4 regions of the Exiguobacterium sp. EF_C8 genome follow, and region 1 is predicted to be linked to each of the others. Evidence: riboswitches for the same ligand, from Rfam matches in the RefSeq annotation. Region 1 holds a riboswitch; each other region holds the start of a gene.
The links. A riboswitch is a leader RNA that binds a small molecule or an ion and turns the genes downstream of it on or off. The one in region 1 is predicted to bind S-adenosylmethionine.

Region 1 (7,329 bases):
GCCGGTCGCTTGCCAGGATAGAATCTCCTTGCTACAATGCGAATAAGGAAAATTACTTTAATTCATATCCGATTACTCGGAATTAACTGGTGAGATGGAGGACGACAAGGCATGACAGTACGTTTTATGGATGTTTTCACAGAATGGGCATCAACGTATGACGAGACAGTAACCGGACATGATCCGGAGTATAAAGAGGTTTTTCGTCGATACGATGAGATTTTGGATACAGTTGCGGATAAAGCGCAGTCGCCGGTCATTGAATTCGGAGCAGGCACAGGGAACCTGACACAACGTCTTCTGGCACGTCACGACGCCGTACTCGCCGTCGAACCAAGTCCGGAGATGCGGGCAATCCTGACGGAAAAGATTCCGTCACTTGATGTACAAGACGGTCACTTCCTCTCGTTCGAGGCGAAGGAAGCACGCAGTTTTGTTTCGACGTATGCGTTTCATCATCTAACAGATGAGGAAAAGGGAGAAGCAATCGAACTGATGGCATCACATTTACCGGCAGACGGAAAAATCGTCTACGCGGATACGATGTTCGTCTCAGAAGAGGCACGCCTGCAAACGATCCGTGAAGCACGTGCTCAAGGGTTTGATGCGTTAGCGGAAGATCTCGAACGCGAGTTTTACCCGTTGATTCCAGTCATGGAAGAATTGTTTACATCACGAGGATTCACTGTTAAATTTATACAATACAATCACTTCGTCTGGCTCGTAGAAGCCGAGAAAATGGGGGAATAAATCATGGCACTTCAAAAAATGAACGTCGAAAGCTTTAACCTGGATCATACGAAAGTCAAAGCACCTTACATCCGCGTCGCAGGATATAAAGAAGGTAAAGTCGACCAAGTCGTCAAATACGATATCCGTTTCACACAACCAAACGTTGAGCAAATGCCGATGCGTGCGATGCACACACTCGAGCACTTACTTGCTGAAAACATCCGTAACTACTCGGATGATGTCATCGATGTCTCGCCGATGGGATGCCAAACAGGTTTCTATATGGCGATGATGAACTTCGACTCGGTCGAAAAAATGAGCGAACTCGTTGAGAAGACGTTGAAAGACGTCCTCGCAGCAGAAGAGATTCCAGCGCAAAACGAAGTCCAATGTGGATTTGCGAGCGCACATGACCTCAAAGGAGCGAAGCACTATGCCGAGAAAATGCTTGCCGGTCGTGATGAATGGGACATCGTCTTCGGATGATCGCGAACAACGTCCGCGACCTCGTCGGAAACACACCACTCTACGAGATCACTTCATTCGATTTGCCTGCTGGTACGCGCATTTTGGCGAAGCTCGAATGGATGAACCCTGGGGGCAGCGTCAAAGACCGCCTTGGCATTCAACTCGTTGATGCAGCAATCGAAAACGGACATGTGACACCAGGCGGTACGATCATCGAGCCGACAGCCGGGAATACCGGCATCGGCTTGGCGCTCGCCGCTAAAAAATACGATCTCCAAGTCATCTGTGTCGTTCCGGAAAAATTCAGTCAGGAAAAGCAGACGTTGATGCGGGCACTCGGCGCAACCGTCGTCAACACGCCGACTGAACTCGATATGCAAGGGGCCATCGACCGGGCAAAAGAACTCGGTCAGGAAATTCCGAATAGTTACGTTCCGTTACAATTCGAAAACGAAGAGAACCCAGTCACGTATCAGCGGACACTCGGTCCTGAGCTGATTGCGGACTTACCGCATATCGACTGGTTCGTTGCCGGTTGTGGTTCAGGTGGTACGTTCGCCGGAACAGCGGACTTCTTAAAACAACGTCTCGGTACAAAAGCAGCAATCGTCGAACCGGAAGGCTCCGTCTTGAACGGTGGTCCAGCCGGTCCGCATAAGACAGAAGGTATCGGTACAGCGAAATGGCCAAGCCTCGTTCCGCATGAACTCGTTGATGAGATTCATACGATTTCTGACCGTGATGCATTTGACGCGGTTCATACACTCGCTGCTCGCGAAGGATTACTCGTCGGTAGCTCAGCAGGGGCAGCGCTCGTTGCTGCGCTTGATATCGCAAAGCGTCACCCCGGCAGTACGATCGTCACCGTCTTCGCAGACAGTGCCGAACGCTATTTAAGCCAACAAATCTTTGAAAAGGTGGACGAAACTCATGCGTAAGAAGACAGCATTGATTCATGGAGGAACAGGTGTCGATCGGGCAACAGGAGCCGTTACACCTCCAATCTATCAAACAAGCACATACAAGCAAGATAAAATCGGTCAACTTAAGGACGGATACGAATACTCACGGACAGCGAACCCGACACGGACGAGCATCGAACGATTGATTGCGGATCTTGAAGGCGGCGCACGTGGTTTTGCGTTCGGTTCTGGGATGGCAGCGATTCATGCCGTCTTCCACTTGCTTGAGTCTGGCGACCACATCGTCATGACAGATGATGTCTACGGTGGTACGTTCCGCTTGATGCAACGCGTCTTACCGAAGTTCAACATTCAAGTGACATTCGTCGATACGACGGACCTTGCAGCAACGGAAGCAGCGATCCAAGACAACACGAAGATCGTCTACGTCGAAACACCGACGAACCCGTTGTTGAAAGTAACGGACATCGCAGCGATCGCAACGATCGCCAAACGTCACGATCTTAAACTCGTCGTCGACAACACGTTCGCGACACCATATCATCAACAACCACTCGCGCTCGGTGCAGACATCGTCTTGCACAGTGCGACGAAATACATCGGCGGACACTCGGACGTCGTCGCTGGACTTGTCGTCGTCAAAGATGATGCGCTCGGCGAAGAGATGCACTTCATCCAAAACTCGACAGGCGGCGTGCTTGGACCGCAAGACAGCTTCTTGCTCGTCCGTGGTCTTCGTACACTCGGTATCCGGATGGATGCGATCGAAGAGACAGCCCATGATCTCGTTGCGTTCTTGCAAGCGCAAGACATCGTCTCGAACATCTTCTACCCAGGACTTGCATCGCATCCTGGTCACGACATCCAAGCGAAACAAGCGACTGGATTTGGTGGGATGATCAGCTTTGATGTCGGTTCAGCAGCGAACGCAGAAAAACTCGTCGAGGCGACACATTTCTTCACACTTGCTGAGAGTCTTGGTGCCGTCGAGAGCCTGATTTCGGTTCCGGCACGGATGACGCACGCGTCGATCCCAGCAGAACGTCGCGCAGAACTCGGCATCACGGACGGTCTCGTCCGGATTTCAGTTGGACTTGAGGATGCGGAGGATTTGAAAGAAGACTTAACGCGTGCTTTCACGTTCCTCGAAAAAGTTTCTGAAAAAACTGTTTGACAACAAAAATAACCCCTGCTAATATTCAGAATATATTCTACAAACTTAATACCGAAACTCTTATCAAGAGTGGTGGAGGGACTGGCCCGATGAAACCCGGCAACCGCGGATCTAATCCGAAGTGGTGCTAATTCCAGCAGACAAAAGTCTGGGAGATGAGAGCAAATGGTTTTGTGTACTGAAAAGTGCGCGCGTTTGCTCTAAAACGCGCGCACTTTTTTTATTTTAGGAGGGACAGTTGTGATTCGTTTACAAGACGTAGGAAAGATTTATCGCTCAAAGCGCGGAGCGGTCGAAGCCGTCGCGAATGTCGATCTGACAATCGAGCGCGGTGAAATTTTTGGAATAATCGGTTATTCCGGAGCAGGGAAATCGACCTTGATCCGATTGCTGAATATGCTTGAGGCACCGACGAGTGGTTCGATCCAAATCGATGGTGTCGAAATGACATCGCTGAAACCTAGAGAATTACGGGGCGTCCGCAAGAATGTCTCGATGGTCTTCCAGCACTTCAACTTACTTTGGTCACGAACAGTTGAAGAGAACATCATGTTCCCACTCGAACTTGGTGGCTTTCCGAAGGCACGCCGCAAGGAACGGGTCGCGGAACTGATCCAACTCGTTGGTTTGGATGGACGCGAAAAAGCCTATCCGTCGCAATTATCCGGTGGTCAAAAGCAACGTGTCGGTATCGCTCGGGCACTGGCATCGAACCCGGACGTTCTCTTATGTGACGAGGCAACAAGTGCACTCGATCCGAAGACGACGGACTCGATTCTTGAGTTACTCGTCGACATCAATGAAAAATTGAAACTGACGATCGTCTTGATCACACACGAGATGCACGTCATTCAAAAAATCTGTCACCGGGTCGCCGTCATGGAGGCCGGTAAAATCGTCGAACAAGGACCGGTCGCAGAAGTCTTCCGTCATCCGAAGCAAGCGATGACGAAGGAATTCGTCAAACAATTGACGTCGCCATCGGAAAACGAGTTGACGTTCGCGAAACTCCGCGAACGCTACCCAACCGGAAAAATCGTTCAGTTGACATTCGTCGGATCGACGGCGGAAAGTCCGATCCTCGCGGAAGTCATGAAGGATTCACCCGTCCTGTTCAATATCATCGGCGGAAACGTCGGTCAATCACAGGAAGGGGCGCTCGGTACGCTGTTCATTCAGTTAATCGGGGAAACAGAAGCAACACAAGCGGTCATCACGAAGCTTCAAGCCAGTGATGTTGAAGTGGAGGTGGATCACCGATGATTTCATTCTTTGACAACCTAGACTGGGACATGGTGTGGGAAGCGACAGGCAGTACGATCTATATGACGGCAGTCGCTGGTCTTTCGACATTCGTTCTCGGTTTGATCATTGGTTTATTATTGTTTGCGACAAATGAAGAATTGTTGTTCAAAAATCGGGCGTTTTATTCGATCTTGAGCTTGATCGTTAACGTCTTCCGTTCGATTCCGTTCATCATCTTACTGATCTTATTGATTCCATTTACGAAAGCAGTCGTCGGTTCGTTCCTCGGACCAACAGCAGCATTACCGGCACTGATTTTAGGAGCCGCACCGTTCTACGGTCGGATGGTTGAACTCGCACTTCGCGAAGTCGATAAAGGTGTCATCGAGGCAGCTGAATCGATGGGCGCGACGAAGTTCCAAATCATCTACAAAGTCTTAATCCCAGAAGCATTGCCTGCTATCGTTTCTGGTATCACGGTTACACTCGTTGCACTTGTCGGTTACACGGCAATGGCCGGAGTAGTCGGCGGAGGTGGACTCGGGGACATGGCCTTCATCGAAGGATTCCAGCGTTCTCAAAACGATGTCATCGTCATTGCGACACTCTTAATCTTAGCAATCGTCTTCGTCATCCAAATCATTGGGGACTTACTGATCCGAGCAATCGATAAACGTTAATTCAAATTTTATTCATATTGGAGGAATCATTCATGAAAGTTTGGAAAAAATTCGTAGGTACTGCCGCTGTATCCGTTTTAGCAATCAGTCTTGCTGCTTGTGGCGAAAAATCATCAGGAAGCGACAACAAGACACTCGTCATCGGTGCTTCAAACGTACCGCACGCTGAGATTCTCGAGCACGTTAAAAAGGAATATGAAGCAAAAGGCTACAAACTTGAAATCAAGAAATTCCAAGATTATGTGCTTCCGAACAAAGCGCTCGCTGAAAAAGAACTCGACGCGAACTACTTCCAGCATGTGCCGTATCTCGAGCAACAAGAGAAAGAAAACAAATCGTATAAGTTTGCGAACGCAGGTGGCGTCCACGTTGAACCACTCGGTATCTATTCGAAGAAATACAAGTCACTCGATAAGTTGCCAAACGGTGCAACGATCTTAACGAGCTCAAACGTCGCGGAACGCGGTCGAGTCTTGACGTTCCTTCAAAACGAAGGATTAATCAAACTCAAAGACGGTAAAACGACAGACGCGCAACTCGGTGACATCGCGGAGAACCCGAAGAAACTCAAGTTCAAGACGAACATCGAAGCATCGCTTCTTCCGCAAGCTTACAAAAACAATGAAGGCGACGCAGTCCTCATCAACACGAACTATGCGATCGATAACGGTTTGAACCCGTTGAAAGACGCGATCGCGTCAGAAGATGAGTCTTCACCATACGTCAACATCATCGTTACACGTGATGGTGATGAAAAAGACAAGCGTGTCACAGCACTTCTTGACGTTCTACACGAAAAGAAAAACCAAGATTGGATTCTCGACAAGTACAAAGGTGCGGTCGTTCCAGTCAGCAAATAAGTTCACCGAAGCCGGCATCCTTCCTATATAATGGAAGGATGCTTTTCATTTGTCTGAAACAGGGGTTAGGGGGAATCATATGCAACGCATACGTCAACTGCATCCGTTGACACTCGGGGTCTTGTTCGGGACGTTTTTCTCACGTCTCGGAACGTTCATTACGATGCCGTTTTTCGCTATCTACATGACGACCGTTCTGAAGTTTGATCCGGTCGATGTCGGCTGGGTTCTCAGTATTTCGGCGATCGCCAGTCTCGTTATGAGTTTCATCGGCGGTACATTGTCGGACCGGTATGGTCGCCGGACGATGATGCTTGCCGGAACGATCGGGTTCGCGATCGTCTTCATCGCACTCGCGCAAGTCGAGACGTTCTGGGCATTCTTCATCCTCAGTGCCTTGAACGGAGTCTGTCGTTCGATTTTCGAACCATCCGCTCGTGCCTTGATCAGTGATACGACGGACGAAGCAAATCGGTTATTCGTCTTCAACATTCGTTACGCGATGATCAACATCGCAGCTGCGATCGGACCAGGAATTGCCTTACTGCTGAGTGCGGGGAATACGTCCGCAACGTTTTACATCACGGCGTTCGTCTATATGGCATACGGGGTGATGATTGGATTCTTATTTAAACGTCATCCAATCACTGAGACACATGGTGGCAAGAAGGTCTCATTCGGAGCGACGGTTCGTCTGTTGCGGACGGATATCGCCTTTACGCTGGCACTCGCCGGCATCATCTTCGGGGTCTTCGGCTACAGTCAGTTCAATTCGACCTTGCCGCAATTCTTGACTGAGACGTCACTCCTTGAAGGCGGGAAGACACTCTATGCGATCTTAATCACGATCAATGCGATCACCGTCTTGATCGTGCAGTATCCGATCATGAAGTTCGGCGTCAAGACGTCACCGCTCGTTTCGATCACGACCGGGATTGCGACTGTTGCGATCGGACTGTTCGTCATGGGGAATGCAAACGCGATCTGGTGGATGATCGTCGCGATGTTCATCTTCACGTGCGGGGAAGTGATGATGTTCACGATGACCGACATCTTGACTGATCGCTTTGCGAAGCCGGAATTAAGGGGCAGTTATTTCGGGGCAATGGGCTTGACGTCGATCGGACAATCAATCGGTCCAATTGCCGGCGGACATTTATTAAGTTTATATGGAGCGGACCGTCCGTTACCGATTTTCGGGATTTTAGCGGGCTTGACATTATTCGGAATACCACTGCTCCTACTGT
Region 2 (7,329 bases), 350 kb from region 1:
TCGTCTCAAGATACGATTCCCGTTTTTGTTCGATGTCCTGTTCAATCGTCTCTACCCATGTCGTGCGTACTGGTGTCGTCATGCTATCCACTCTCCTTTAGAATTTATTCGCCGATGTCGCTTAGTGGAACGAACGTCGGGATCGAGCTACCTTTATATTCTTTTTTGATGAAAGCCGCGACATCTTTTTGTTGGTAAAGCGACGCGATCTTTTTCAGTTCTTTTTTGTTCTTGTCTTCCGTCCGTGTCGCGATGATGTTGATGTATGGTTTTGCTGTCTCGTTCTCATGGACGATCGAGTCCTTGATCGGATTTAGTCCTGCGTCAACAGCAATACCGTTATTGATGATCGATGCAGCGACGTCCGGTAAGACGCGTGGCGTTTGTCCAGCGACGATCGGAACGATTTTCAGTTTCTTCGGATTTTCAACGATCTTATCGACCGATCCATTGCCGTCGAAGTCGTCCGGTAATTTGATCAAACCTGCTTCTTGTAGTAACAAGAAGGCACGTCCCATGTTCGTCGCTTCGTTCGGAACAGCGATTTTGCCACCGACTGGAATATCTTTGACGTCCTTATATTTATCTGAGTAAATGCCCATCGGTGCAATGACGGTCGTCGCAATCGGTGACAGCTTCAACTTATGTTCCTTCTTGAAGGCGTTGAAGTAGGAAATCGTCTGGAAGGCATTGGCGTCGATCTCACCCTCAGCCAGTGCCATGTTCGGCTGGACATAATCGGAGAACTTGACGAGCTCGATTTTGATGCCCTCCTTTTCCGCTTTTTTCGCGACGTAATCCCATACTTGAGTGTCTGAACCGCTGACCCCGAGCTTGATCGTCTTTTCTTCTTCTCCTGATGCTGAGCACCCGGCAAATAAAATCGTCGTTAATGTTGCTCCAATCGCTACTGCTTTTTTCATGGCTGAATCGCTCCCTTGATTAATGTCTTCTGATTTTTCGTGCGACGATGTTGCCTGTCGTCTGTAAGCCTTGGACTAAGATAACGAGAATCCCGACCGTGATGATCATGACTTTCGTGTCGAACCGTTGATAACCGTACGTAATTGCTAAGTCACCCAAACCGCCACCACCGATGGCGCCTGCCATCGCCGACGCCCCGATCAAGCCGACTGTTGCAATCGTTAAATTAAGGATTAGTGAACCGAGTGCTTCCGGCAGAAGGAAGCGGAAAATCGTTTGGAATGGCGTCGCCCCCATCGCTTCTGCTGCCTCAAGGACGCCTTTATCGACTTCAAGTAACGAGCTCTCGATCAGACGCGCCATGTACGGTGCGGCGTAAAAGACGAGCGGGACGATGGCGGCTTCGGTTCCGATCGACGTCTGGACGATCAACCGTGTCAACGGGATGATCGCAACAAGTAAGATGATGAACGGAATTGAACGGAAGATATTGACGATACTGTTGAAGAATGTGAACAGCGGGACGTTCTCGAGCAATGCCCCTTTCCGGGTGACGACGAGCAGGATGCCGAGTGGTAAACCGATCAAAGTCGAAAATAATAACGACACTGACACCATCGTCATCGTCTGCAAAAATGCTGTCCAGATATCACTGTAGTTAACTAGCATCAGCAAGCACCTCCTCGACGGTCACCTGTGCCTGATCGATGTACTGTAAGGCCCGTTTTACTTCGATTGTTTCACCGATCAGTTCAACAAGTAATGTACCGAACGGTGTTTCCTGTAACTCCGTGATGCTACCGTGCAGGATGTTGACATCGACGTCGAAGCGTTTTGCGACTTGCGATAAGAGTGGTTGCCCGGTGTGATGTCCGAGAAAATGAATCTTATAGATCGGATGCGCATTCCGTGACTCGATCAACTGACGAATTGATGCCGGAATTTCATCATGCATGACGGAGCGGACGAAGTTTTTCGCTGTCTCGGTCTGCGGATTCGAAAAGACATCAAAGACTGTTCCTGACTCGATCAGCTTCCCAGCTTCGATGACGGCGACCCGGTCACAAATCTCCCGGATGACGCCCATCTCATGGGTGATCAAGAGAATGGTGATCCCGTATTCCGCATTGATGCGTTTTAATAACTGGAGAATATGATGTGTCGTCTGAGGATCGAGTGCTGACGTCGCTTCGTCACATAAGAGCACGGATGGTTGCGTCGCTAGTGCCCGGGCGATGCCGACACGTTGCTTTTGTCCGCCGGATAATTGATCCGGGTAATGATCCGCCTTGTCCGCGAGATCGACGAATTCGAGTAATTCCGTCACCCGGCGACGAATCTCGTCTTTCTTGATACCTGCGAGAACGAGTGGTTTCGCAACGTTCGTAAAGACCGTGTTTGCATTCAATAGATTGAAGTGTTGAAAGATCATCCCGATCCGCTGTTTCGCTTGGCGTAATTTTTTTGGTGATAGTTGTGTTAAATCCTCCCCGTCGACCGTCACTGTTCCTGACGTCGGTCGTTCTAACAGGTTGACGCAGCGGAGCAATGAACTTTTCCCGGCACCGCTAAAGCCGATGACACCGAAGATTTCGCCTTTCTCGATCGTCAGGTCGACACCGTCGAGTGCTGCGATCGTCTGATCCTTCGTGACGTACGTTTTTTTGACTTGATGAAATGCAATCATTCCGTTTTCCCCCTTCATTCAACAAAAAAGGTCCCTTCTTGAGAAACAAGAAGAGACCTGGATCCGCACAGTGGCAGAATCCACTCCACTCATCTCTCAGACATCTGTCTGATGGAATTGGCACAGTGCTCATAATGAGTCTGTTGCCGAGGTTTCGTAGGGCCAGTCCCTCCACCTCTCTGGATAAGTATTGCGGTATGAAATTCGTATGTGTGTTGTTGCGTTGTTGCTTATGTCGTAAAACTAATTTTTACATTACGGGTCGAACCTTTAAAAGTCAACCAACTTTGCAAAAATAATCCATTTGGCGCATATCGATTGAGTCATAAGTTATGAGTTAGCTGAAAGAACAAATCACGATTCGTCCAGAACGATTTGACAAGGCATTTTCGGTCGTGCTACCATCGTTTCAATGATTAATCCGACAATTCCAATATGATATTTATCAAGAGTGAACGAGAGACCTGGCTCTATGACTTCACGGCAACCTGCAATCTGTAAGGTGCTCCGACCAGCAAAGCGCGGCTTTGGATGATACGGTGAAAAACTCGTGGGCGTCCAAGCAATGACGTTGACGAGTTTTTTTCACGAATGGAGGAAAAATAGTAATGATGAACTATCCTGTATTGACTGGTGCTGAAGCATTTTATCTTCAAGGTGGACCGATCGGCATTTTAATCTGTCATGGTTTTAATGCGACCCCGCAAAGTGTTCGGGATGTCGGTGAGGCATTTGCTGCTAAAGGATTCACTGTCTATGCTCCACGTTTGCGTGGTCACGGGACGAACGTCCGTGAGTTCGAACAATCGACTGCTCGATGTTGGAAGCAGAGCCTGCAAGACGGCTATGCACGTTTACAAGAAACATGCGATCAAGTCTTCGTCATCGGTCAATCAATGGGCGCGACGCTCGCACTATCGCTCGCCGCTGACGGGATTCCATTTTCAGGCATCATTACGATCAATGCCGCTCTCTCCGTTCCGTCTTATGAAGCACTGTCGTTTGAAGATGGTCCACAATACCTACCTGAAGGGGCACCGGATATCAAACGGTCTGCTTTCGAAATCATCTATGACCTCGTTCCGAGTCGTTGTGCATTCGAACTCGTCCGCTTGATGGATGAGACGAAAGGACGCCTTGGATCAATCCTTCTACCGACATTGATTCTTTACTCGGCGACCGATCACGTCGTTCCGCCGTCGAGCTCGGATTATCTGCATCAGCATATCGGGACGAATGATAAACGAAGCTACTGTCTCCTCAACTCGTACCACGTCGCGACCCTCGATCATGATCAGGATTTGATCGTGCGTGAGACGATTCGTTTCATCGAACGCTCGAGCCGTTTCTCACAAGAAACGGGATAATAAAAAAAACAGCTATTCGTCTTCACTTAGAAGCGAACAGCTGTTACATCAAAGGACGACCATCATCGGTTCGTCTTTTTTGTTTATCCTTTTTGGTGTTGCATCGTTTGGAGCGGCTTCGGCTTTCCTGGCACTTCATGGCAGTGGCGGCACCGTGGCTCATACGATTCTGAAGCGCCGACTAAAATGATCGGATCATCATAGTTCGCTGGTTTTCCATCAATCAAACGTTGTGTCCGGGAAGCCGGATCGCCACATGAGAGACAGATCGCCTGAAGTTTTGTCACAAATTCTGCGCGCGCCAGTAATTCCGGCATCTTGCCAAATGGCTCTGCCCGGAAATCCTGATCGAGTCCTGCACAAATGACGCGTTTTCCGTCTTGCGCAAGTGCTTCGATGACTTGAACGATCTCATCATCAAAGAATTGAACTTCATCAATTCCGACAATTTGTGTTTCTTGCGCTACTGCTGCATAGAGATCACGACTCGTCGCCATTGGAATCGCCACGACGGAATTTCCGATGTGAGAGACGACATGCTCTTCATGGTACCGGTCATCGATTGCCGGCTTGAATACTTGAACGGGCAGTTTGCCGTACTGTGCCCGTCTGACACGACGAATCAACTCTTCCGATTTCCCGGAAAACATACTGCCACAAATTACTTCGATCCAGCCGTACTGATTTATTACATGCATCATCGTCCGACACCGTCCTCTAAAAATAGTCACTTTAACGAGTATAGCTCGAAACGGTATTGAGAAAAAGGGTTGACTTCCGGAAATCAAAATTCATTTTTTCTTTACCTAGAATTTTTGTCCTTTCATTCCAACCTTCATCCATTTCCTGTACACTAAAGAAGAAGATTCTCGCGAAAGAAGGTGTCCCCGATTCATCATCTCTTACATGACATTCTGCACCAATATGGCGCCCTTGGTCTTTCCGTCCTTCTCGCAGGTGGTATCGTGGGATTGCCGGTTCCTGATGAGACCTTGCTCGTCCTGTCCGGTTTTTGGATGCATCAAGGCAATCTACCGCTGTTCGGTACGATTCTTGCCGCTTACGCTGGCAGTTGCATTGGAATGACGATTAGCTACGTGCTGGGCTTAAAACTCGGCATGCCCCTGTTGCATCGCGTCGGACCAAAGATGCGCATCTCAGAAAAACACATTCTCTCCGCTGAAGCCGGATTTCGTCGTTACGGCAAATCGGTCTTGATCATCGGTTACTACATACCTGGTCTTCGCCAACTCTCTGCCTTTTTTGCAGGTGTTTCAAAAATGCCGTTTCGCATTTTTGCGAGTTACGCGTATACAGGTGCTTTGATTTGGGTCAGTGTGTTCTTGGGCGCCGGCTACTTTGTTGGTCGTCATATCTCGTTCCATAAAATCGTCGACTACATCTTGGCACATCCAGATGCTATGCCGTACTTGATCGGGATCGTCGGCGGGATTGCTTTCTCGTTCGTCTTAAAGACGTACCTTACGTACCGTTCGCAATTCAGTCTATACAAAAACAGCCTGCTTCCGTAATGGAGGCAGGCTGTTTTTTAAGAACCGGCAAGTAATTACTTGCGGCCGTATTTTTTGTTGAAGCGATCGACACGACCATCTGCCGCGTTGAACTTTTGACGACCTGTGTAGAATGGGTGCGAGTCTGAAGACACATCCACACGGATGAGTGGGTACTCGTTACCATCTTCCCAAGTGATCGTTTCGTTCGAAGAACGAGTAGAACCGCTTAAGAATTTGTACTCAGTCGTTGAATCCATAAATACTACTTTGTTGTAGTTAGGGTGAATTCCTTGTTTCATGGTTGATTTCTCTCCTTCCGCCCTGGTCCATTTGCTGAGCCAGAGTAAGTTACCTTCCTATACTAAACGATTTTTTTACGCGTCGCAATAGTTATTTTTCCGTCGTCGTTTCCTTCTTGACGGTACGCGGTTTAGCAGGTGCACGTCGGACCGTCTTCTTCTTTTCTTTCTCAAGTTCAGCAAAAAATTCTTCATTATTTTTCGTGTCGCGAATCTTACGCAGGAACGTATCGACGAACTCGTTCGACTCGTTCATCGTCCGACGAATCGTCCAGAGCACATCGAGTTGCTCTTTCGGAAGCAAGAGTTCTTCCTTCCGCGTACCTGATTTGCGAATGTCGATTGCCGGGAAGATTCGGCGTTCCGACAGCTTACGATCGAGATGTAGCTCCATGTTTCCTGTTCCTTTGAATTCCTCATAGATGACGTCATCCATGCGGGATCCCGTCTCGACGAGTGCCGTCGCAAGAATTGTCAAACTGCCACCATGTTCGATGTTTCGCGCCGCACCAAAGAACCGTTTTGGTTTGTGGAACGCTGCTGGGTCAATCCCCCCTGAAAGCGTCCGTCCGCTTTGCGGCACTGTTAAGTTATACGCACGAGTCAAACGCGTGATCGAATCCATCAAGATGACGACATCTTTTTTATGTTCGACAAGTCGCATCGCCCGTTCAAGGACAAGTTCAGAAATCCGCACATGGTTGTCCGGTGTTTCGTCGAACGTTGAACTGACGACGTCTGCTCCCGGAACTGAACGCTCGATGTCAGTTACCTCCTCTGGTCGCTCATCGATCAATAGAATGATCAGCTCGACATCCGGATGATTCTCTTGAATCGAGTTCGCGATTTCTTTGAGGAGTGACGTCTTCCCTGCTTTTGGTGGTGCGACGATCAAACCGCGTTGTCCAAACCCAACCGGTGCAATCATATCCATGACACGAACCGATAAATGACGCGGCTCTGTCTCAAGACGCATTAAACGATCCGGATAGATCGGTGTCAGCGCCGGGAAGAACAAACGGTTACGCGCTGTATCCGGTGCTTCGCCGTTGACGGCTTCCACACTAAGTAACCCTTGGAAACGTTCGTTTTCCTTCGGTGGGCGTACTTTACCTGTGACGACATCACCATTACGTAGATTGAAGCGTCGGATTTGAGAAGCGGCGATATAGATATCTTCAGAGGATTGGGAATAATTGATAGGGCGAAGGAAGCCGAAGCCACCATCGTTTTGCATTTGTGGATTACCAGGGATGACTTCAAGTACCCCTTCGAGGAAATAAAGACCTGTTGATTCCGCCTGTGCTTTTAGAATCTTGAACATCAACTCACGCTTACGGGCTTCCCGATATTGCGGGACATTCTTCGTCTTTGCGATTTCATATAATTCTTTTAATGTCAGCTGGCTCAATTGAGCCAAAGTATAGGAACGTTCAGATTTATCTTTTTTATCAGTTGTTGGCATGTTTTTCACCTATTCTTTATAAATTCAACTGCATTCAGCATACTTCCATACATACATCAGGAGGTATGTAATT
Region 3 (7,329 bases), 590 kb from region 1:
TTGATGACGGGTACGCCGCTAATACCAGATTGAATGAATCGTTCGATGACCGTACGAATCAGATCTGTATCGTTTACCGTAATGACCTCTTGTTTCATCGATTCATAAGCTTTCATCTGAATTCTCCTTTGTCGTTCGTTTCTCATCTACGAAAGTTGTATGATACAATTAAAAGAACAAAAATGATTGTATAATACAACTACAACTCTGTCAAGCCTCCTGCTTTTCGCATTGACAGCTTATCCACATTGGGTAATCATGAGGGACAGAGAGACTTTTTTGAAAGGGGAGATACCCGATGTCTCAACAATCACTCGAAACCATTGAACTCGAGTTAGCGATCCTGATCCGGCGCTTAACGACGGCGACGGCAGACAATCGTAATTTGGACCGTGCTTCTTATCTCTTACTGCGACAATTAGCGGATTCCGGCAACGTCGGTGTTAAAACACTTGCCCGTGAACTTCAGCTCGATGTCTCGACCGTCAGTCGCCAAGCAGCGGCACTCGATCAGAAGCAACTCGTTGAAAAAGTAAAAGATCCGACAGATGGGCGAGCCTTTTTCTATCATATTACAGATAAAGGACAACAAGAACTCACCATCTACCGAACCGCACGTCTCGCGAGCATCGAACGTCTACTGACAGACTGGCCAGCGGATGATGCAGAAGATTTCGGACGCCTATTGCAACAATTCAATCGCGCCTTGCGCGAACGGTAATGGAATCACACCATTAAAAAAACGGACGCGAAATCGATTGATTTCGTGTCCGTTTTTTCGTCATCATTCATCACGTATGAGAAACCTGGCAAACCGAACGAATTTGCGCGATATGTTCCGGTGAAGTTCTACAACAACCGCCAATCAATCGTGCTCCAGCTTCATACCATGTCTTTGCGATGGCTTGGAACGACGTGCACTGATTCGTACCCGACCACGTCTTTGCGACCGGATCATAGACTTCACCGGAGTTCGGATAGACAATGATTGGAACACTCGTCAACGTCTTAACTTGACGGATGAAGTCGGTCGCGTAGGATGCCGGAAAACAATTTGCACCGATTGCTGCAAGTTGCGGATGCTGTCCGATTGTCTCGATGCATATCGCAAGCGGTGTTCCCTCACTGATGTGCGTCGCATCTTGAAGCGAGAACGTCAGCCAAGCAGATACTTCCGGGAACGCTTCGAGAATCCCGAACAACACGACAGCTTCCTCAAGCGACGGAATCGTCTCGAATGCCAGCAGATCAGCCCCCGCTTCAATCAATGCTTCGATGCGCGGTCTGTGGAAGGCTTCTAGCACATCTGCTGACACACCATAATGACCGCGATACTCAGAACCATCTGCTAAGTAGGCACCATAAGGACCAACTGATCCCGCGATCAATGCGGCACTCTTTCCGCTACGCGTCCGTGCATCTTGCGCTAAGGTAACCGTTTGTCGAATTAACGCTTGTGCTTCCTCGGTCGTGATGTGACGTTGCTTGAATCCTTCGATACTTGCTTGATAGCTTGAGGTGATCGCAACATCGGCGCCTACTTCAAAGTAATCGTGATGGACACGCTCAATCTGTTCCGGTGCTTCGATTAAGAGGCGTGCTGACCAGAGTGGATCGTTCAGGTCGAATCCCTTTTGTTCGAGTTCAGTCGCAAGCGCACCATCTAAAATTAGGAAAGGAACTTCCTGTAATCGTTGATCAACTGGATTTTTGATTCGGGACATCTTCAACACTCCGTTTCTGAGAAGAATTCGTGAACGCATGAACGACATAACAGATCACGATGAATGGGATACCGCAATACAAGGCGACTCGTTGCGTCGGATCAAATCCGATACCAATCAGGGAAATCAAACAGACGACGAAAGCGGCGATCGGTACCAATGGAAAGAGTGGTGTACGATAGACCAATTCGTCGACCGTATGCCCTTCGCGGAGGAATTGTTTCCGGAAGCGATACTGCGCAACGCTGATACTCATCCAGACGACGACGACAGCAAGGCCGGAAATCGAGACGAGCGCAATATAGACACTTCCTGCTGCATAGATGCTAGACAGCAAAGCAAGTCCTCCGCCAAGCATGCTGAACAATACAGCTCGAAGTGGAACCCCACTTGGCGTCACCTGGGCGAAGAAGCGCGGAATCATGCGTTCGTTCGCAAGCGACCAAAGCATCCGGGAGGCAGCGTAAAGCCCAGAGTTCGCTGCCGACAAGATCGCTGTCAGAATGACGAAGTTCATCACGTCTGCCGCATACGGAATTCCGATTCGTTCGAACACCGCAACGAACGGACTTTCGAGCACGCCCTTCCCTTCCGTTGGCAATAAGACGGCTAATACGATGATCGTACCGACGAAAAAGAGGACGAGTCGCAAAATCGTTGTTCGGATCGCAAGCGGAATCGTCCGCTTCGGATCGACCGCTTCACCCGCTGCGACGCCGATCAATTCCGTTCCTGAGTAAGCAAAGTTCACAGCAAGCATCGTCATGAAGATCGCAAATGCTCCATTTGGAAACAATCCTCCTTCCGTTAAGGAAGAAAAGAATGGTGCTGGGCTACCATCTTGTAATGGGATGAAGCCAACGATGGCTCCCGCACCAAGTAAAATGAAAGCAATGATCGTTACGACCTTAATGGCGGAGAACCAAAACTCGACTTCAGCAAATACGCGGACCTTCAAGACGTTGATACCAAGGATCATCGCAGCGAATAATGCACTGAACACCCAGACTGGAATCGACGGGAACCAACGTTGCATTAAAATGCCTGCTGCCGTGAATTCTGAACCAAGGGCGACCGTCCACGTCAGCCAGTAGAGCCAGGCCACCGTATAACCGGTACCGGGTCCGATATACTTCGTTGCGTACTTATGGAATGATCCGGTTTCCGGCATGTGTACAGCGAGTTCGCCAAGACTTAGCATGACTAAGTAGACGACGACGGCTCCGATCAAATACGACAAAATCGTTCCGACACGTCCCGCTTGTTCCAACGTATAACCTGTACTTAAAAATAATCCTGTTCCAATGACGCCTCCTAACGACAGCATGATCAGATGACGTGATTCCATCTTGCGTCGAAACGCTCCGCTCGTTTTCATGAATCCATTTCCTCCTCGTTCCCCCTATTTCAAACAAAAAACGCATCCTCACGGATGCGTCGGTCGACAATTCGGAAATCTTATCGATCGGGTGCAGCACCCGCAGGAATTAGCACAGTATCTTTCGACCTGTTGCTGAGGTTTCATAGGGCCAGTCCCTCCACCTCTCTGGATAAGTATGTAATTGTTCCTAACCATATCAGAATGCAGATAATTCAGTCAACAGGCATTTCCCGATTTTTTTGATAGATCCATAAATTAGATTCAATCAGTTGAAGATGACGTGAAGAGCGTGTTTCGAGCAACGTACTAAAGAAATGTTTCACTTCGACGGGCTGACCCTTTTCCATGTCCCGTAACATTGACGATTTCATCGTGTCTTCCATTGCATGCATCTGCTTCAGCAAGACCGCTTCTACATCGTCATTAAAGACTGCGCCTTGTTCTTCCATCGCTTGCTTCGCTTCCTTCATGACGTCTTGAATCATCTGATGACCAATTGGGTCCTTGCGAATTGGACCGATGGCAGAGCGAAATAGTGTCGTCACGCCCGCAAATGTCGAAATGAAGAGGTACTTTTGCCACATGTCATCCATGATATGCATCGAGTACGCCATCAGTGCCTTCGCTTTCGCAAAACGTGTTGCAATCTCCTCTAAACGCGCTGTTGGTTTACCGGTTCGTGAACCAAACAATAGCCGATGCGACGGGCTTGTCTGTACAATACGCCCTTCTGCATCAAGCGTCGATTCAATGAAGCAAAGCCCGCCCAGTACTCGATCTTCTCCGAAGACTTCTGTTAACCGTCGTATATGCTGCATGCCGTTCAACAAAGGAATGATGTACGTCTCGCTCGAAACAAATGGCGCAAGATCCTGTAGGACATCATCCAAGTGATAGGCTTTCGTCGAAAGTAAGACGACATCAAATGTGTGATTCAGTCGCATGTCTCGTGTCACTAACTGAGGCGTGATCATAACATCACCATGAGGACTAGTGATCTGTAACCCTGTCTTTTGTAATTGTTCATAGCGCTTCGGACGAACAAGGAATGTCACCTGTTCCCCTTGCTCAGCAAGACGTCCCCCGAAATAACCTCCAACTGCTCCGGCACCTACGACTAAAACATGCATATGCATTACCTCCTTTTTAACTAATCGATTCGTTACTTACTCCTTCACCCTAACATATCGGAAACCATTTTCCTGATTCCTGCTTGAATCACTAAAATGTAAGTTAAGCGTTTGCATTTTAGAAAAAAACGTTTATACTAACTTGTATACAAGTATACTCACTTTAGAAATCAGGTGATTCCATGTCAGAACTGTTATACCCCTTGAAGTGGTTAGCAAAAGCTTCCGCTGGAGATCGTGTCGCACACGAGCTACGGATGCGCATCATTTCAGGAAATATTGAAAGCGGTACCATTTTATCCGAAAACAAATTAGCCTCTGATTTTTCAGTCAGTCGCTCGCCCGTCCGTGATGCGTTAAAGGTCCTTGCAGCCGAACAGTTGATTCGTCTCGAACGAATGGGGGCGGTCGTCGTCGGTTTATCCGAGCGCGACATTCAAGAAATCTATGATGTCCGGTTACTCATCGAAACGTTCGTCTTCGAGCGACTTGTTAAGGTCGAACGGGCAGAACTCGTCCGTGAACTCAGCAAAATTCTCGAAATGATGAAGGTTGCCGTCAAATATAAGGATGCTGATGAATTCTCTTTCCAAGACGTACTGTTTCATGAAACAATCATCCGCTCGATTGATCATGGGTATGTCAGCATGATTTGGCAAAATCTCAAACCAGTCATGGAAAGTTTCATCCTCCTATCGATGCGGGTACGATTCGAGGAAGACATCGAAGACTTTGAACGCATCCTCGCGAACCATGCCTTGTATATCGAAGCGATCGAGACAGGAGATCGTGAACGGATGGTTGCTTCCTTACATCAGAACTTTGATGATGTTCAGGAAGTCGAAGATCTCTGGAAAACGCAACAAATGATGTCGAAAGGAGTCGATTCACATGACTGAATACATGTTAGGCGTCGATATCGGAACGACGAGTACGAAAGCAGTCTTATTTACGACAAAAGGAGAGGTCATCGGACAAACGAACGTCGGTTACCCACTCCACACACCGAACCGTTCGACGGCGGAACAGGATCCGGAAGAAATTTTTGATGCCGTACTCGAATCCATCCGCTTGATCACAAAACGTCATCCGAGCATGCCACCGAAGTTCGTCGCGTTCAGTAGTGCCATGCACAGTTTGATTGCGATGGACGCACAACATCAACCGTTGACTGCCTGCATCACATGGGCGGACAGTCGGAGTGAAGCATGGTCGAACAAGATTAAGGAACAATATGGTCTCTCGATCTATCACCGGACCGGGACACCGATTCATCCGATGTCACCGCTTAGCAAAATCAGTTGGCTCGTCGAAGATCGTCCGGAGCTCCACGCTCAAACGAAAAAGTATGTCGGGATCAAGGAGTTCGTGTTCCAAAGACTGTTCGGAACATATGTCATCGACCACTCTCTCGCTTCAGCAACTGGTCTCTTTAATATTCATGAATTAGGTTGGGATACGGGCGCACTGCATGTCGCGGGTATCGATGCAAGCTATTTATCGGAACCCGTACCGACAACGACGTCATGTACCGGACTTAATACTGATTACGCACGACAAATGGGACTATCCGTCGATACGCCGTTCTTAGTCGGTGCCAGTGATGGTGTCCTCTCCAATTTAGGTGTCAACGCGATTCGCAAAGGGGAAATCGCGATCACGATCGGAACGAGCGGTGCCATCCGAACGATCATTGATCGTCCACAAACGGATGAAAAAGGACGAACGTTCTGTTACGCACTGACCGAGGACCACTGGGTCATCGGCGGCCCCGTCAATAACGGAGGAATGGTCTTACGGTGGATTCGTGACGAACTCGCTTCAGCAGAAGTCGAGACAGCAAAACGCCTCGGCATCGATCCGTATGCTGTCCTGACGAAGATTGCCGAACGCGTCCGCCCGGGGTCCGACGGTCTGTTGTTCCATCCTTACTTGTCCGGTGAACGAGCACCGCTATGGAATCCGGACGTCAGCGGTTCATTCTTCGGTTTGACGCTCTCACACAAAAAAGAGCACATGATCCGGGCAGCACTAGAAGGCGTCATCTACAATCTGTATACCGTCTTCCTCGCACTCGTCGAATGCATGGATGGTCCTGTGACGCGGATTCAGGCAACCGGTGGATTTGCCCGGTCTGAAGTCTGGCGCCAAATGATTGCGGACATCTTTGAGTCGGAAGTCGTCATTCCGGAAAGTTTCGAAAGTTCATGTCTTGGCGCTTGTATTCTCGGACTGTATGCGACAGGGGAAATCGATTCGTTCGAAGTCGTATCCAAGATGATTGGGGAAACACATCGCCATGTACCAAATGAAGAAGCGATGCATGAATATCGTCAGCTTTTACCGATTTTCATTAGTCTAGCGCGGACATTATCCGAAGACCACAAACGAATTGCTATGTATCAACGGAGCTTGATTCAAGAGGAAAACTAACTTAATCTTTTGGGGGAAGTCATCATGCCTTTAGTCATCGTAGGAATTGGGATCGTCGCATTGCTCGTTCTCATCATGGGGTTAAAATTAAATACGTTCGTTTCACTCATCATCGTTTCCTTTGGCGTTGCACTATTACTCGGTATGCCGCTCGATCAGATCGTCAAGACGATCGAAGCCGGTATCGGAGGAACACTCGGTCACCTAGCTCTGATCTTTGGTCTTGGTGCGATGCTTGGAAAGCTAATCGCTGACGCCGGGGGGGCGCAGCGAATCGCGATGACGCTTGTCGCACGATTCGGGGAAAAGAACATCCAATGGGCGGTCGTCGTTGCTTCGTTCATCATCGGAATCGCACTCTTCTTCGAAGTCGGACTCGTTCTGTTGATTCCAATCGTCTTTGCGATTTCACGCCAGCTCCGCGTCTCGATCTTATATCTTGGGATCCCAATGGTCGCAGCACTGTCTGTCACGCACGGCTTCTTACCACCTCACCCAGGTCCGACCGTCATCGCAGGGGAGTATAAAGCCAATATCGGGGAAGTCTTATTGTATGGTTTCATCGTTGCTGTTCCGACAGTCATCATTGCTGGTCCTGTTTTTACGAAGATCGCGAAACGACTCGTACCTGGATCGTTTACACGCACAGGAAACATCGCGT
Region 4 (7,329 bases), 440 kb from region 1:
TTTTTCATGAAAACCTTTAAATTATGCACATTGCGCATTTTAATGGACGAGTCAGGACGTGATACGACGATTCCCGTCGCCATTCAAGACGGACTAACGGTCAGTACCGAACAAACGGCACAATGGGTCGCAGAAATCGTCGTTCCTTCGAGCGATCAGCCGATCGTCGATGAATTGTTCACAAAACATTTACGTGCTTTGATTGAAATCACGATCTCACGACCCGATAATGACCCTGCCGCGATGATCGTCACGCCTCTTGAACGGACTGCCTTAAGCGAACACGTCTCCTATGTCTTCACTGGTAAGATGGTCATGATGAAGAATGATTTATCCGAATCGATCTTACGTGAAGTCGTTGAGGATGGATTCGCTGGTGAGGAACTCGTCCAAGAATACAAGGATCGTCGTTCAAAACGCGGTGCACATATCACGAGTATCGCTAAAGAAACATTTAAACAGTATCTAGCAGAACATCCAGAAACACCGATTTCTTAAGGTTTTTCGACTTCGTCCGTGATGTGATCCGCTACATTGATTCGATCAATCGTATAGTGGTCCGTATATTGGATATAATTCGCACATGCATTTTTCAAAGGTGTCCGGTAACTGAATGTCTCATCAATCGACGATAAGGCTGCTTTGATCGTATGCGAGTGACAGACGATTAAGATTCGTTTCCCCTCATACGTTCGTGTCACTTCCTGTAATACTTCGAATACGCGATCCTGAATCGCTTGTTCCGTTTCAAGACCCGGAACACGTTTCGTATCGTTCGCTTGAACAGCTTCATAAATCGACGCAACCGGTTCACCGGAAGCAGCACCAAATTCACGCTCGACGAGTCGGTCATCGGTCGCTGTGATCGTCAATCCGACCGCACGTCCGATGATTTCTGCTGTCTCAACAGCGCGAGACAACGGGCTTGCTAGCAAGACATCCCACTTTTCATTGGCTAGATAAGCGGCGCTGAGTTCCGCTTGTCTTTTTCCTGTTGCATTCAACGGGATATCTTCTCTTCCTTGGATTCGTTCATTTAAGTTCCAATCCGTCTGACCATGTCGCACTAAACAAATTTCAGTCATGTCTCTGTCTCCTTCATTCAAGAAATATGACTGATTGTATCATGTTTTTCATCGGGAAGTTGTCGCGGTGGCAATAACAACACCTGACAAGTGAAGCGTTCAATTCGTTCGAGCAGTCGTTCAATTTTCAATGGATTTTCTGTCTGTGCAAAACTAGCAAGTGAGTGGGTACCGTTCGGAAAAGAAAACAAACGGACATCAGCTCCGACATCGGCTCCTTTTTCAACGAAGTGAAGAGCTTGGGAAAACGGAACGATTGGATCTTTTTTGCCATGTAGGAGCATGATCGGTGGGGCGTCTGACGAGAGATGCGTCACAGGTGAAACGTGGGTCATGAGCTTGCGCCATTCTTCCCGTCCACCTTTATAAAACTTAATGTGAGCGATCCAGGTCTGAATGAAAGTAAACAATAAAAAATTCGTCGGTGGATATAAGGCAATGACACCACTAATCAATGGCATGTGTCGTTCATCGCACTCACCAACGAAAGCAGATGGGGCAAGTGCCGTCGTCAGCATGAGTGCAGCTCCGGCTGAGTCTCCCCATACCATCATCCGTCCTCTTAAAATGCGAAGATCTTCTGCTTCTTTGTTCAAAAAGCATAAGGCATCCCGTACATCTTCGAGATTATCCGGAAAATAACTCCCTTCTTCAAACAGACGATAATCGATACTACAAACAGCAACCCCAAGTTCAAGCAGGCGATCAACGATCGGGCTAAAACAGAACATATCCTCGCGCTCTCCACGAACGAATGCGCCACCGTGCGCGTAGATCGCGACCGGAAACGGTCCTTCCCCCGGCGGATAATAGAGATCGAGTTGTAAGGTACGGTCTCCCACTTGTTTGTAAGTGAGTGTCCGCGGTGCGAGTTGTTTTTCTGTGATTGGCAAGGCGGGTTCAGTCCACCGAAGTAATGCACCGTAATTATTCCAGATACTTGCTCCCGCAGCTGCCGTCGTTAGTAATGCAGCTCCCCCCATTAGCCATGCAGTTTCACGTTTCACTTGATCACCTCCAAAAGACGTACCAATTCCTTCACTTTTTTATCCTTTTACCCCGTTTTAAAAGAAGTCGAACGTCTCGGTATTCGTACTTGACGCTTCTCAAACGTTCCGCTATAGTGAAAAAGTCCAAATCGGAATAATTACGTTTTAATAACGGAGGTAACATATAATGAAAAAAATCATTCCTGCTTTAACGGTCGCATTCGCGAGCGCAAGTATCCTCGCAGCTTGTGGATCAAACACCGATTCATCGACTTCAGATGATAAAAAGATGGAAATCTATACATCGACGTTCGCAACAGCTGCCATTGCCCGTGAAATCGGTGGTAATCAAGTCAACGTCAAGATGATCGTCCCACCTGGAGCAGATCCGCACTCCTATGAACCGACGTCAAAGCAACTCACTGAGATTGCCAAAGGTGACCTTTTCCTTTTGACGGGTACGACACTTGAACCCTATTCAAAAAAAATCCAAGAGAGTCTAAAAGGCACGGACGTCCGGTTCGTCGAGACGAGTAAGGATGTCACTTTGCTGGAATCGGATGCTACGCTTCACGCACATGAAGAAGAGGGACATACTGAGCATGCGCACGAAGAAGCAGGGCACGATGATCACGCAACTGATGAACATGCTCACGAAGAGGAAGAACACGATCATGGAAAATACGATCCACACGTCTGGCTTGATCCTGTCAACGCCAAAGCAATGGCACGTTCTATCACAGTCGCCTTATCAAAAGAAGTACCAAAAGACAAAGCAACATTCGAAAAAAACTTGAAAGCGTTCGATCAGCAAGCTGACGCACTCGATAAAGAGTTCAAGCAAGCCGTCGCTGACGGATCAAAAAAAGAACTTCTCGTCACACATGCCGCTTACGGTTACCTCGCCGAACGATATGGTTTCACGCAGCTTCCAATCGCCGGAATTTCCCCTTCCGATGAACCGTCACAAAAGCAACTGGCTGCTTTAGTGAAAGAAGCGCGGATGCATGATTTGAAATACGTCGCGTTCGAAGAAACGGTTTCACCAAAGGTTGCGCGTGTCATCCAAAAAGAAATCGGAGCTAAATCCGTGACGATCCATAACCTCGAGTCGGTGACGAAATCGCAACAAAATAGCTCGTATTTCAAATTGATGGAAGAAAACGTCCAGACGTTAGAACAGGCACTTCAGTAAAGTACAGTTGACACGCGTTACTCAATGCGGTACGGTAAGAAACGTGTTTTACAACAATTGAATGACTTCTTTTTATCGCGAGAAACGGAGGGACTGGCCCAATGATGTTTCGGCAGCGGACGATTTGATTCGTACTGTGCCAAATCCAGCAAGCGAAAGCTTGAGAGATAAGAAGAGCGTCTTTATTTCATAAAGACCTCCTTCTTTCTTGCGAAGGGGTCTTTTTTTGTATCTTTGAGAAATGAGGTATCAACAATGAAAGAAACGATTACGCCTAACAAATGGGCACTGCTTCCGCTCGTCGTATTCCTGGTCCTCTTCATCGGAGCCGGTATCTTCTATGACGATTTTTACAAATTTCCGATTCTGATCGCCGCTTTGATCGCGTTGATCTTTGCTGCAATCATGACGAAAGGATCGATCAATCAAACGGTCGAACGTATCGCAACCGGTGCCGGAAATCCTGATATCATGATCATGGTCTTCATTTTCTTATTAGCCGGTGCGTTCTCTGGAACAGCGGAAGCGATCGGCGCAATCGAAGCAACTGTCAATGCTGCTTTGACGTTCTTACCTCCTTCACTCCTGATGAGTGGGATATTTGTTATCGCAGCATTCATCTCGATGGCAATGGGTACCTCGACAGGAACGATTGCCGCTCTCGCACCGATTGCCTTCGGTATTCATGAAGCAACAGGTATCAACGTTGCGATCGCAGCAGCGTCAGTCGTTGGTGGTTCGATGTTCGGTGATAACTTGTCGTTCATCTCGGATACGACAATCGCTGCCGTTCGGACACAAAAAACGAACATGCGCGATAAATTCCGGACGAACTTCATGATCGTTCTCCCGGCTGCCGTCTTAACGGTCATCTTACTCGCGTTCGTTTCTGGTTCTGGCGATGCGGCAGCAGCTAAAGCATTCGAGTTCTACAAATTAATTCCGTATCTCGCCGTCATCGTCCTTGCACTATTTGGTGTCAATGTCATTCTTGTTCTCGTCGGTGGCACATTGCTCACTGGAATCATCGGTATGATCGACGGTAGCTTTGGCTTAAGTGGGTTCGTCCTTTCGATGTCTGAAGGAATGATGGGCATGGCAGAAATTTCAATCTTGACACTCCTCATGGGTGGTCTCGTCAGTTTGATCACGTTCAATGGCGGAATCGCCTACTTGAAAGAGACGTTGACGCGCAAGATTTCACAGCGTCGCGGTGCTGAATTCAGTATGGCAGCACTCGTCAGTGCGACGAACCTCGCAACGGCGAACAATACGATCTCGATTCTCGTCGCTGGACCACTCGCGGCTGAAATCGCTGATACGTATGAAATCGACCGCAAGAAATCAGCGAGTATTCTTGATATCTTCTCTTGTGGTATTCAAGGCATCATTCCGTATGGGGCACAACTGCTGATCGCAGCAGAGTTGACGAAGACAGCTTCACCAGAACTGATTCCGTATCTGTTCTATCCGTTCCTGCTCTTCGTCTGTGGATCGATTGCCATCATCTTTGGTTTCCCACGTCCGAAAAAATCAGTTGCTCAACAGGAAAAAATCTCTTCTTAACCAACGACAGGTCCGATCATGGTGATCGGACCTGTTTCATTATTTTTTCTGCTTCGCTTGTCGTTCTAAAATCAAATACGCGATTGCTGGAAGTGGAAACTGAAGGAGTCCCGCGCCTCCCCATACCCACGGATTACGTCCTGATTTTCGTGCACTGAAAAATAGGCTAACTGCTTGCGTGACCAACAAGGCACTAATACTAAGCCAAGCTCCCTTTGATAGCTTTTTATTCTTTTGAGCCATCCTTTCTCCCCCTCTTTCTGACATACGGTCAGATGTGATGAAATCTCTTTTATTTTAACCCATTCTATTCCTCCATGAGCATGGAAACGGACGGTTTCGTTCGTTCGTGCTAAACTAAACGAGCAAATCTAAACTACGTTTTATGAGGAGGAGTAACACATGCAATACGCAAAACTTTCAAACGGTATTACGATTCCCCAAATCGGATTCGGTGTCTGGCAAGTAGACGAAGAAACAGAAGCACCCGCTGCTGTTGCTGAAGCACTACGTGTCGGCTATCGTCATATCGATACAGCTGCTGTCTATAAAAACGAGCGCGGTGTCGCAAAAGGAATCAAAGAAAGCGGCGTGAAACGTGAGGATCTCTTCTTAACGTCGAAAGTCTGGAACGATGATATTCGTGCCGGTCGGACGAAGGAAGCATTCGCAGAATCGCTCGAACGTCTCGAAACAGACTACCTTGACCTCTACCTGATCCACTGGCCAGTCGAAGGCTATATCGAAGCGTGGAAAGCAATGGTTGAACTTTATGAAGCAGGCAAGATCAAAGCGATCGGTGTCTCGAACTTCAAGGAACATCACCTCGATACATTGGCAGAAGAGGGCTTGATGGCACCAATGATCAACCAAGTCGAATTGCATCCACAATTGCCGCAACACGAACTGCACGAATACTTGCAAGATCACAACATCCAAGTCGAAGCATGGAGTCCACTCATGCAAGGGAAATTCCTCGAAATCAACGATTTCAAGGAAATCGCAGAGAAGCATGGTAAGACACCTTCACAAGTCGTCTTGCGCTGGCACCTCGACAACGGTATCGTTGCTCTTCCAAAATCCGTCACACCAGAACGCATTGCAGAAAACTTCGACGTCTTTGATTTCCAACTCGATGCCGATGATCTTGAGAAAATTGATCGTCTAGCAACGGATGTCCGCCTCGGACCGGATCCAGACGAAATCGATTTTTAATCTAAAAGTTATTGTAAAAAGAGTGATTTCCATGTGAAGTCATCTTGATTTAGATGAACGACAAGAGACCCGTTTCCAGTCGACGACTTGGAAGCAGGTCTCTTTTTTATAGATGGTACTAGTCATACGTAATAAATCAAAATCGTATCTTCCGCTTCTTCTGCCTTTTGAAAATAGGCACGCAGATCGGCGAACTGCTCCCAGACATATTCGAATTCGCCCGGTATTCCAGCTTCATCATGAATCGAAGCGAGTGCCCGTTGATCGAAGTTTCGCATCACTTCAGCGGAAATGATCAAAAGCGGTAAAGGAAGAATACCGACGATTGCCGCTTTTTCCTCATTGACGATCAACTCTTCACCAATGATCGCTCGCCCTAGATTATAGTGCGTGTCCTGATCAATATAGATATCGATTTGATTCATCAAATGGTAGATGGCATTCGTTTGTTCGAGGGCAAACAATTGTTCATGGTCGGGTTGTGTCTCATGAATGAATAATATCCAGTCCATGATGATGTGGGGATCGTTTCCGAACGACTCCCAGACCGCATCTGTGACGCGAACGAAATGTACGTTTTCCATTCTCCCCCTCCCTTCTGTACTCTGTATTCCCTTTTTAAATTCGTTCTATACAAAAAAAAGAGCCAGATTTCTCTGACTCCCTTTTCTTAGATCGCTTTTTCGTCTTCTTCTGACCCATGCCATGCTTCAAGCGTATGTTTTCCTGGCAAGTTCGGAATTGAATCCGCATAGAAACGCGGCTCTTTTCCTGCTTTTCGTTGTGTCACGTAATCATCGAGCGCAAGCTTCGCGATTTTTGCGAGGCGGAAAATCGCATATAGATTAACGATTGCCATCAGTCCCATACAGATGTCCGCTAAAGCCCAAACGAGACTAGCCGACTCGACAAGTGAACCGAAGACGATCATGACGAGGACGAGTGCACGGTATGCCATCATGACTTGTTTATTGTCACGGATGAACGTGATGTTCGATTCACCGTAATAGTAGTTTCCAACGACAGAACTAAAGGCAAAGAGGAAGATGGCAAGTGCCATGAATCCTGTCGCAAGTGATCCAACTTGCGACGCAAGTGCCCCTTGCGCTAAATCAATACCGGCTAAGGCATCTCCATTCGCATCTTTTGTCGGAACACCACTGACGAGAACAATCATCGCTGTCGCCGAACAGACCATCAACGTATCAACGAAGACCGCGAATGATTGAATCAAGCCTTGTTTGACCGGGTGGGAGACTTCAGCCGTTGCTGCTGCGTT

Region 2: another riboswitch for S-adenosylmethionine. It lies ahead of ACY2IG_RS15000 (methionine ABC transporter ATP-binding protein); the one in region 1 lies ahead of ACY2IG_RS13255 (methionine ABC transporter ATP-binding protein).
Region 3: another riboswitch for S-adenosylmethionine. It lies ahead of ACY2IG_RS16310 (amino acid permease); the one in region 1 lies ahead of ACY2IG_RS13255 (methionine ABC transporter ATP-binding protein).
Region 4: another riboswitch for S-adenosylmethionine. It lies ahead of ACY2IG_RS15535 (Na+/H+ antiporter NhaC family protein); the one in region 1 lies ahead of ACY2IG_RS13255 (methionine ABC transporter ATP-binding protein).

What each region holds. Positions count from the first base shown of each region.
Region 1 covers NZ_CM143264.1:2,493,126-2,500,454, reverse strand. The annotation lists gene ACY2IG_RS13275 (class I SAM-dependent methyltransferase) at 112-750, shown strand; gene ACY2IG_RS13270 (S-ribosylhomocysteine lyase) at 754-1,218, shown strand; gene ACY2IG_RS13265 (PLP-dependent cysteine synthase family protein) at 1,215-2,138, shown strand; gene ACY2IG_RS13260 (bifunctional cystathionine gamma-lyase/homocysteine desulfhydrase) at 2,131-3,297, shown strand; SAM riboswitch class I at 3,355-3,459, shown strand; gene ACY2IG_RS13255 (methionine ABC transporter ATP-binding protein) at 3,538-4,560, shown strand; gene ACY2IG_RS13250 (methionine ABC transporter permease) at 4,557-5,222, shown strand; gene ACY2IG_RS13245 (MetQ/NlpA family ABC transporter substrate-binding protein) at 5,255-6,082, shown strand; gene ACY2IG_RS13240 (MDR family MFS transporter) at 6,162-7,329, shown strand, end outside.
Region 2 covers NZ_CM143264.1:2,846,895-2,854,223, forward strand. The annotation lists gene ACY2IG_RS14985 (M20 family metallopeptidase) at 1-82, opposite strand, end outside; gene ACY2IG_RS14990 (MetQ/NlpA family ABC transporter substrate-binding protein) at 105-923, opposite strand; gene ACY2IG_RS14995 (methionine ABC transporter permease) at 943-1,593, opposite strand; gene ACY2IG_RS15000 (methionine ABC transporter ATP-binding protein) at 1,583-2,611, opposite strand; SAM riboswitch class I at 2,698-2,801, opposite strand; SAM riboswitch class I at 3,051-3,152, shown strand; gene ACY2IG_RS15005 (alpha/beta hydrolase) at 3,220-3,978, shown strand; gene ACY2IG_RS15010 (thymidine kinase) at 4,062-4,676, opposite strand; gene ACY2IG_RS15015 (DedA family protein) at 4,860-5,510, shown strand; gene ACY2IG_RS15020 (type B 50S ribosomal protein L31) at 5,546-5,791, opposite strand; gene rho (transcription termination factor Rho) at 5,883-7,256, opposite strand.
Region 3 covers NZ_CM143264.1:3,087,884-3,095,212, forward strand. The annotation lists gene ACY2IG_RS16295 (CBS domain-containing protein) at 1-116, opposite strand, end outside; gene ACY2IG_RS16300 (MarR family winged helix-turn-helix transcriptional regulator) at 299-721, shown strand; gene mmuM (homocysteine S-methyltransferase) at 792-1,724, opposite strand; gene ACY2IG_RS16310 (amino acid permease) at 1,699-3,102, opposite strand; SAM riboswitch class I at 3,180-3,281, opposite strand; gene ACY2IG_RS16315 (ketopantoate reductase family protein) at 3,318-4,235, opposite strand; gene ACY2IG_RS16320 (GntR family transcriptional regulator) at 4,418-5,134, shown strand; gene gntK (gluconokinase) at 5,127-6,668, shown strand; gene ACY2IG_RS16330 (GntP family permease) at 6,693-7,329, shown strand, end outside.
Region 4 covers NZ_CM143264.1:2,930,891-2,938,219, forward strand. The annotation lists gene ACY2IG_RS15515 (YwpF family protein) at 7-498, shown strand; gene ACY2IG_RS15520 (histidine phosphatase family protein) at 495-1,085, opposite strand; gene ACY2IG_RS15525 (alpha/beta hydrolase) at 1,103-2,092, opposite strand; gene ACY2IG_RS15530 (metal ABC transporter solute-binding protein, Zn/Mn family) at 2,262-3,269, shown strand; SAM riboswitch class I at 3,339-3,443, shown strand; gene ACY2IG_RS15535 (Na+/H+ antiporter NhaC family protein) at 3,525-4,835, shown strand; gene ACY2IG_RS15540 (hypothetical protein) at 4,875-5,078, opposite strand; gene ACY2IG_RS15545 (aldo/keto reductase) at 5,238-6,050, shown strand; gene ACY2IG_RS15550 (YfbM family protein) at 6,173-6,634, opposite strand; gene ACY2IG_RS15555 (alanine/glycine:cation symporter family protein) at 6,721-7,329, opposite strand, start outside.